DNA from 2 places in the Streptomyces sp. NPDC029674 genome. Region 2 is predicted to be linked to the other one. Evidence: predicted binding sites of a transcription regulator. Region 2 holds the regulator's gene; the other holds the start of a gene.
What was found. The regulator HrcA, encoded in region 2, represses chaperone genes, less so after heat shock. The targets are predictions, from matches to a motif close to TTNGCACTCNGNNNNNCNGAGTGCNAA.
Positions count from the first base shown of each region.

Region 1 (4,071 bases), on a different contig from region 2:
CTGTACTTCTCGTACGACAGCCCGCACCGCGGCGCCTGGATCCCCATCGCGCTCCAGTCGTTCGCGCACTACATCCGGCGCCTCAACGCGGCGTTCTCGAACCAGATGAACAGTCCGGCCGCCCGCCAGCTGCTGTGGCAGCACATCAGTGAGTGGGGCGACACCCCCGAGACGGACAAGGAGCGCGGCACCTTCCTCGCCGAGCTGGACCGGGTGGGCCGGTGGCCCTCGCGGCCGAAGAAGATCGGCGTGGCCAACGGCTCCCGCATCGGTGAGAGCAACGGCATCCCGGCCGGCGAGCAGGCCTTCCACGGCAAGGGCCTCGCCATCACCGGCACCCACCTGTACACGCAGTCGGCGGGCGAGGACCAACTCGTCGCCCAGCTGCGGGTGGTGACCCTGCGCAGGCCGCGCATCCGCACCACGGGCCTGCCCGAGATCGACAGCGCCCCGGGCGGCACCCTGGAGGGCTTCGGCATCCTCGCCGACGAACTGAACAAGATCCCCGCACTGATCGGCCTCGGCTCCGAGGCGGACTTCCGCGAGCACTGCTTCGTACCGACGGTCAGCGCGATCGCCCTGCGCGACATCGACACCCACGAGAAGCTGTACGCGCCGGTCACGGCCGCCGCCGAGGAGGAGAGCGAACTGGACGAATTCCTCTGCGCCTCCCAGAACGAGGGCCACACGCTCGTGACCGAGGAACTCTGCAACTGGATCATGGACCGACTGCCGTAATCCAGGAACCGGAAAAACCGGGAACCCGGGAAACGCCCGAGGGCGGCACCCCTTCCTGAGAAGGGGTGCCGCCCTCGGTACGTGAGGACAGTGATCAACCAGAGGTCGATCAGAAGTCCATGTCACCGCCCGGCATGCCGCCGCCGGCCGGGGCAGCGCCCGCCTTCTCCGGCTTGTCGGCGATGACGGCCTCGGTGGTGAGGAACAGCGCGGCGATGGACGCGGCGTTCTGCAGGGCAGAGCGCGTGACCTTCGCCGGGTCGAGGATTCCCTCGGCGATCATGTCGACGTACTCACCGGTCGCGGCGTTCAGGCCGTGGCCGACGGTCAGGTTGCGCACCTTCTCGACGACGACACCGCCCTCGAGGCCGGCGTTGACGGCGATCTGCTTCAGCGGGGCCTCGAGGGCCAGCTTCACAGCGGCGGCACCGGTGGCCTCGTCGCCCTCGAGCTCCAGCTTCTCGAAGACCTGGGAGGCCTGGAGGAGAGCGACGCCACCGCCGGCGACGATGCCCTCTTCGACGGCCGCCTTCGCGTTGCGAACGGCGTCCTCGATGCGGTGCTTGCGCTCCTTGAGCTCGACCTCGGTCGCGGCACCGGCCTTGATGACGGCCACGCCGCCCGCGAGCTTCGCCAGGCGCTCCTGGAGCTTCTCGCGGTCGTAGTCCGAGTCGCTGTTCTCGATCTCGGCGCGGATCTGGTTGACGCGGCCCTGGACCTGGTCGCTGTCACCGGCGCCGTCGACGATGGTCGTCTCGTCCTTGGTGATGACGACCTTGCGGGCGCGGCCGAGCAGGTCGAGACCGGCGTTCTCCAGCTTGAGGCCGACCTCCTCGGAGATGACGGTGCCACCGGTGAGGATGGCGATGTCGCCGAGCATGGCCTTGCGGCGGTCACCGAAGCCCGGGGCCTTGACGGCGACGGACTTGAAGGTGCCACGGATCTTGTTGACGACCAGGGTCGACAGGGCCTCGCCCTCGACGTCCTCGGCGATGATCAGCAGCGGCTTGCCGGACTGCATGACCTTCTCGAGGAGCGGAAGGAGGTCCTTCACGTTCGAGATCTTGGAGTTGACGATCAGGATGTACGGGTCGTCGAGCGACGCCTCCATACGCTCCATGTCGGTGGCGAAGTACGCCGAGATGTAGCCCTTGTCGAAGCGCATACCCTCGGTGAGCTCCAGCTCCAGACCGAAGGTCTGGGACTCCTCGACGGTGATGACGCCTTCCTTGCCGACCTTGTCCATCGCCTCGGCGATGAGCTCGCCGATCTGCGTGTCGGCGGCGGAGATGGAGGCCGTCGAAGCGATCTGCTCCTTGGTCTCGACATCCTTCGCCTGCTCGAGCAGGGCGCCGGAGACAGCCTCGACGGCCTTCTCGATGCCGCGCTTCAGGGCCATCGGGTTGGCACCGGCGGCCACGTTGCGCAGACCCTCGCGCACCAGGGCCTGGGCCAGGACGGTCGCGGTCGTCGTGCCGTCACCGGCGACGTCGTCCGTCTTCTTCGCGACCTCCTTGACCAGCTCGGCGCCGATCTTCTCGTACGGGTCCTCGAGCTCGATCTCCTTGGCGATGGAGACACCATCGTTGGTGATCGTGGGGGCGCCCCACTTCTTCTCGAGGACGACGTTGCGACCCTTGGGGCCCAGGGTCACCTTGACGGCGTCGGCGAGCTGGTTCATGCCGCGCTCGAGGCCGCGCCGTGCCTCCTCGTCGAACGCGATGATCTTGGCCATGTGAAGTGGTCCTCCCGGACGGGGTGGAAAAGCAAACGGACCGTGCTGGTGCCCGCGACGGACGGACTGCTTGCCGTGTGGTTCCTTGCCCCACGCGGCCTGCGGACCTCACCGACCCGATCCAAGTTCTGTCACTCTCACTCGGAGAGTGCTAAGCCCAATGATTAGCACTCGACCCCCACGAGTGCAAGGTGCTCCCGCCAGATCCACCCCGCGCGCGGAAGCATGGACGCAAGCACGGACGCACACGAGGGGCCCGTACCCCTGGTGGGATACGAGCCCCTCGCGATGCTTGCTTCGGTGGTCGATCGCGCCGAGCTAGACGGCGAGCTTGACCATGTCCGCCTGCGGACCCTTCTGGCCCTGCGAGATCTCGAACTCGACTCGCTGACCTTCTTCAAGGGTGCGGTAGCCGTCCATCTGGATCGCGCTGTAGTGGACGAAAACATCCGCACCACCGTCGACCGCGATGAAGCCGTACCCCTTCTCCGCGTTGAACCACTTGACGGTGCCCTGAGCCATGCCTAACTCCCCTATTACTGGCCCTTGCACAGGACCGCACTTCGCGGACCCGGGTCAGACCTCACCCCCCACTGATTGGGGGTGTGCGCCGGAACGCGTCGACCGCCGCTGAATGTATCTGTCCAACTGCCGTCTGCAACAGGTCAATCGGACGAGAATTCTGGGCACGCGCGATCGGTAATATGCGGAGAATTCGCCGGAATTCAGGGCAAGTCGGGCCAGGCAAAAGCCACATGAGGAGCAAATGGGCTGTGCGCTTTGGCTACTTCTTGTCGGCTCCGGGCCGACTTCGTATATGCACTCGGCACTAACGGCGAAGCACGCTTCCCAACTGTACCGCGCTCAACCATGCAGAATTGCCCCCTCCGTTTCTCTCGCGGAGGGGGCAATTCACATAACGCAGGGTACTTGCGGAATGGTCAGCCACCCGCGACGGCGGGAATGATCGAGACGCCGGCGCCGTCCGGCGTGGCCGTCTCGAGGCCCTGCTCGAAACGGACGTCGTCGTCGTTCACGTACACGTTGACGAAGCGGCGCAGCTTGCCCTGGTCGTCCAGGACACGGGCGGCGATCCCGGCGTGGTTCTTCTCCAGGTCGGCGATGACCTCACCCAGATTCGCCCCCTCGGCAGCGACCTCGGCCTTGCCACTGGTGTAGGTGCGCAGAATGGTGGGGATACGGACGTTGACGCTCATGGATTCACCTCAGGAGGTACGGGCCCCGTAAGGGGCGCGGGGAACTGCGCGAGGACGGACCACGACCCGCGGCCGACAGCGGACCGCGGGCCCTACGGCGACTAGTCGGCGAGCCCCGCGGCACGGAACGCCGAAAGGCTGGGCTTGATCGTCGCCGTGGCCTGCGAAGTCTCAGCGACAGCGTCAAGCGTCTTGAGGCCGTCCCCGGTGTTCAGGACAACCGTGGTGAGGGCCGGGTCGAGGAGCCCCGCCTCGAAAAGCTTCTTCGTGACACCCACCGTCACCCCGCCCGCGGTCTCCGCGAAGATCCCTTCCGTGCGGGCGAGAATCTTGATCGCCTCGACGACCTGCTCGTCGTTGACGTCCTCCACCGCCCCACCC
Region 1 is NZ_JBJDPY010000003.1:175,429-179,499, reverse strand. Features, by position in the region: gene ACI2L3_RS08255 (esterase/lipase family protein) at 1-738, shown strand, start outside; gene groL (chaperonin GroEL) at 848-2,473, opposite strand; gene ACI2L3_RS08245 (cold-shock protein) at 2,792-2,995, opposite strand; gene ACI2L3_RS08240 (MoaD/ThiS family protein) at 3,415-3,690, opposite strand; gene thrC (threonine synthase) at 3,792-4,071, opposite strand, start outside.
Region 1: a site for HrcA is predicted at 2,602-2,628, ahead of groL (chaperonin GroEL). Genes of this name have one in related genera too.

Region 2 (4,071 bases):
CCCGCCTCGACGCCCTGCACGCACACGGCGTCGGCGCCGGCCCACTGGGCGGCCTGGGCCTCCTCCGCCGTGGTGACGGTGACGACGGTCACGGTGCCGACGCGCGCGAAGGCGTCCAGGACGTCGCGGGTGGGGCAGCCGAAGGTGAAGGAGACGACCGGCACCGGGTCGTCGAGGAGGATCGCGAGCTTGGCGTCGTACCCGTCGTCACGCCCGCTGTCCGGGTCGCCGAGCTCCGTCTCGTACCAGGTGGCCTCGCCGGCGAGCTGGCTGCGGTAGACCTCGACGGCCGCGGCGTCCGCGGTGTCGGGCTGCGGCATGAAGAGGTTGACGCCGAAGGGCCGCGAGGTCAGCCCCCGCAGCTGTTTGATCTCCTGGTACATCCCGTCGGCCGTCTTGTACCCGGCGGCGAGGAACCCGAGCCCGCCCGCCTCGGCGACGGCCGCGGCCAGCTGCGGCCCCGAGGCGCCGCCCGCCATGGGGGCCTGCACGATCGGACAGCGACGGAGATCGGTCAGCACGGAGGACATGCACGCATCGTGCCACGCTCTCTGAGCCGCACCGAATCGCACCCCGCACCCGGCGTACGCGCCCCCGTCTGCCCACGGCGCCCCGCCGGCGGCTACCGGCCGTCTCGGGTTGCTCGCGCAGTTCCCCGCGCCCCTGAAGGGGCGCGGGACGGTTGTTTTTAGGGGCGCGGGGAACTGCGCGACCAGCCCCCACGACCCGCAGACGACGAACAACGCGCACCGCTCCAGGCGCTACCGCCCGTTGAACGCATCCTTGAGGCGGGAGAACAACCCCTGCTGCCCCGGCTGAAACTGCCCCGTGGGCCGCTCCTCCCCGCGCAGCTGGGCCAGCTCCCGCAGCAGCCGCTCCTGCTCGGGGTCGAGCTTCGTCGGCGTGAGGACCTCGACGTGGACGATGAGGTCGCCGCGCCCGCCGCCGCGCAGGTGCGTGATGCCGCGCCCGTGCAGCGGGACGGACTGCCCCGACTGCGTGCCGGGCCGGATGTCGATCTCCTCGAGGCCGTCCAGCGTCTCCAGCGGCACCTTCGTGCCGAGCGACGCCGCCGTCATCGGGATCGTCACCGTGCAGTGCAGGTCGTCGCCGCGCCGCTGGAAGACGGCGTGCGGCAGCTCGTGGATCTCGACGTAGAGGTCACCGGCGGGACCGCCGCCGGGCCCGACCTCGCCCTCGCCCGCGAGCTGGATCCGGGTTCCGTTGTCGACACCGGCGGGAATCTTCACGGTCAGCGTCCGGCGCGACCGGATGCGGCCGTCACCGGCGCACTCCGGGCACGGCGTCGGCACGACGGTGCCGAAGCCCTGACACTGCGGGCACGGCCGCGAGGTCATGACCTGCCCGAGGAAGGACCGCGTGACCTGGGACACCTCACCGCGACCGCGGCACATGTCACACGTCTGCGCCGACGTCCCCGGCGCGGCACCTTCACCACTACAGGTCGTACACACCACAGCGGTGTCGACCTGGATGTCCTTGGTGGTCCCGAAGGCGGCCTCTTCGAGGTCGATCTCGAGCCGGATCATGGCGTCCTGGCCGCGGCGCGTGCGCGACCGGGGGCCGCGCTGCGACGCCGTCCCGAAGAACGCGTCCATGATGTCGGAGAAGTTGCCGAAGCCACCGGCGCCGAAGCCGCCCGCGCCTCCGCCGCCGCCCGCCTGGGAGAGCGGGTCTCCGCCGAGGTCGTAGACCTGCTTCTTCTGCGGGTCCGACAACACCTCGTACGCGGCGTTGATCTCCTTGAAGCGCTCCTGAGTCTTCGGGTCCGGATTCACATCCGGGTGAAGCTCACGAGCCAGCCTCCGGAAGGCCTTCTTGATCTCGTCCTGGGAAGCGTCGCGGCGCACGCCGAGTACGGCGTAGTAGTCCGTGGCCACTTACGACTCCGCCAGGATCTGTCCGACGTAACGTGCCACTGCGCGTACTGCTCCCATCGTTCCCGGATAGTCCATGCGGGTCGGTCCGACCACGCCGAGCTTGGCGACTGCCTCGCTTCCCGAACCGTAGCCGACCGAGACCACGGACGTGGAGCTGAGCCCCTCATGGGCGTTCTCGTGACCGATCCGTACGGCCATGCCCGAATCCTGCACCTCACCAAGCAACTTGAGGAGCACGACCTGCTCCTCGAGGGCTTCGAGAACGGGCCGGATGGTGAGGGGAAAGTCATGTCCGAATCGGGTGAGATTGGCGGTGCCGCCGATCATCAGCCGTTCTTCGGTCTCCTCCACGAGCGTTTCGAGGAGGGTGGAGAGGACGGTCGCGACGGTGCCGCGGTCCTCGGTCTCGAAGGCCTCGGGCAGGTCCTGCACCAACTGTGGCACATCCGCGAACCGCCGCCCCGCGACCCGGCTGTTCAGCCGGGCCCGCAGATCCGCGAGCGCGCTCTCGCCGAACGGCGCCGGGCAGTCGATCATGCGCTGCTCGACGCGTCCCGTGTCGGTGATCAGTACGAGCATGAGCCGGGCCGGAGCCAGCGAGAGCAGCTCCACGTGCCGCACCGTCGACCTGGTGAGCGACGGGTACTGCACGACGGCGACCTGCCGGGTCAGCTGCGCGAGCAGCCGCACCGTACGCCCCACGACATCGTCGAGGTCCACGGCACCGTCGAGGAAGTTCTGGATGGCCCGCCGCTCGGGAGCGGTCATCGGCTTGACGCCGGCGAGCTTGTCGACGAAGAGGCGGTAACCCTTGTCGGTCGGGATGCGCCCCGCGCTGGTGTGCGGCTGGGCGATGAACCCTTCCTCCTCCAGCGCCGCCATGTCGTTGCGGACGGTGGCCGGGGAGACCCCCAGACGGTGCCGCTCGGTGAGCGCCTTGGAGCCGACGGGCTCCTCCGTCCCCACATAGTCATGGACGATGGCGCGCAGCACTTCGAGCCTGCGTTCATTGAGCATCGCGCACACCTCCAGCTGTCTCCGTGAGCCCCGACTGGCACTCACCGCGGGCGAGTGCCAGCCTTTCAAAGGGTCAGTGTACGGCCGTCGGGTACGGGCCGGGCAAGACAGCGGCTGCCGAACACCGCGCGTGCGGATAGCGTCACCGTATGAACGTGACGCCGGCATGGGAAGCGGTGGGCTGGGAGCGGCTCGCGCCGCGCGTGGGGCGGTGCCGTCTGCCCGTCTGGGACTGCACGGCGGGGCTCGTCGTCGGGGACGACGCGGCCCTCATGGTCGACTCCGGTTCGAGCCTGGCCGAGGGCGCGGCCCTGCGGACCCGGGCCCAGCGCATCCTCGGCGGCGGCCGCAGAGTGACCCACCTCGCACTCACCCACCCCCACTTCGACCACGTCTTCGGGGCGGCCGCCTTCTCCGGTGTGGAGGTGTACGGGGCGGTGGGCATCGACACGGTCTTCGCCAAGGGCCGCGAAGAGCTGCGTGCGGACGCGGTACGCCACGGCCTGGACCCGGACGCGGCGGCGGAGGCGGCCGACCTCCTGGTCCACCCGCACCACCTGGTGTGCGGGGAGTGGACGCTCGACCTGGGCGGCGTCCAGGTGCTGCTCGCCAACATCGGCCCCGGCCACTCGGGCCACGACCTCGCGGTCCTCGTGCCCGGCACCGACGGCGGCCCGGAGATCGTGTTCTGCGGCGACCTCGTCGAGGAGTCGGGCGAACCGCAGGCGGGCCCGGACGCGGTACCGGCCCGCTGGCCGGCCGCGCTGGACCGCCTCCTGGAGCTGGGCGGCGAGGACGCGCTGTACGTCCCCGGCCACGGCGCGACGGTCAATGCGGCATTTGTCCACGCCCAACGCGCCACACTGGCAGCCCGCCACGGCGTGTCGTAACCCCAACGGGCGCCGCTCTTCCTATCGTCAGCAGAATGCGCCAGTACTCCGCCGACCTCACGCCCCCGTGGAAGAAGCCGAAGCCCGTACCCGAGGTGGCGGCGGACGCCGGCCTCGTGGTCGAGGAGCTGAGCACCGGGTTCTGCGGGGCGGTGATCCGCTGCGAGAAGACGGCGCAGGGTCCGACGGTGACGCTGGAGGACCGCTTCGGCAAGCACCGCGTGTTCCCGATGGAACCCCGCGGCTTCCTCCTGGAAGGCCGC
Region 2 is NZ_JBJDPY010000001.1:441,872-445,942, forward strand. Features, by position in the region: gene ACI2L3_RS01950 (nitronate monooxygenase) at 1-530, opposite strand, end outside; gene dnaJ (molecular chaperone DnaJ) at 762-1,901, opposite strand; gene hrcA (heat-inducible transcriptional repressor HrcA) at 1,902-2,918, opposite strand; gene ACI2L3_RS01965 (MBL fold metallo-hydrolase) at 3,074-3,808, shown strand; gene ACI2L3_RS01970 (DUF3097 domain-containing protein) at 3,844-4,071, shown strand, end outside.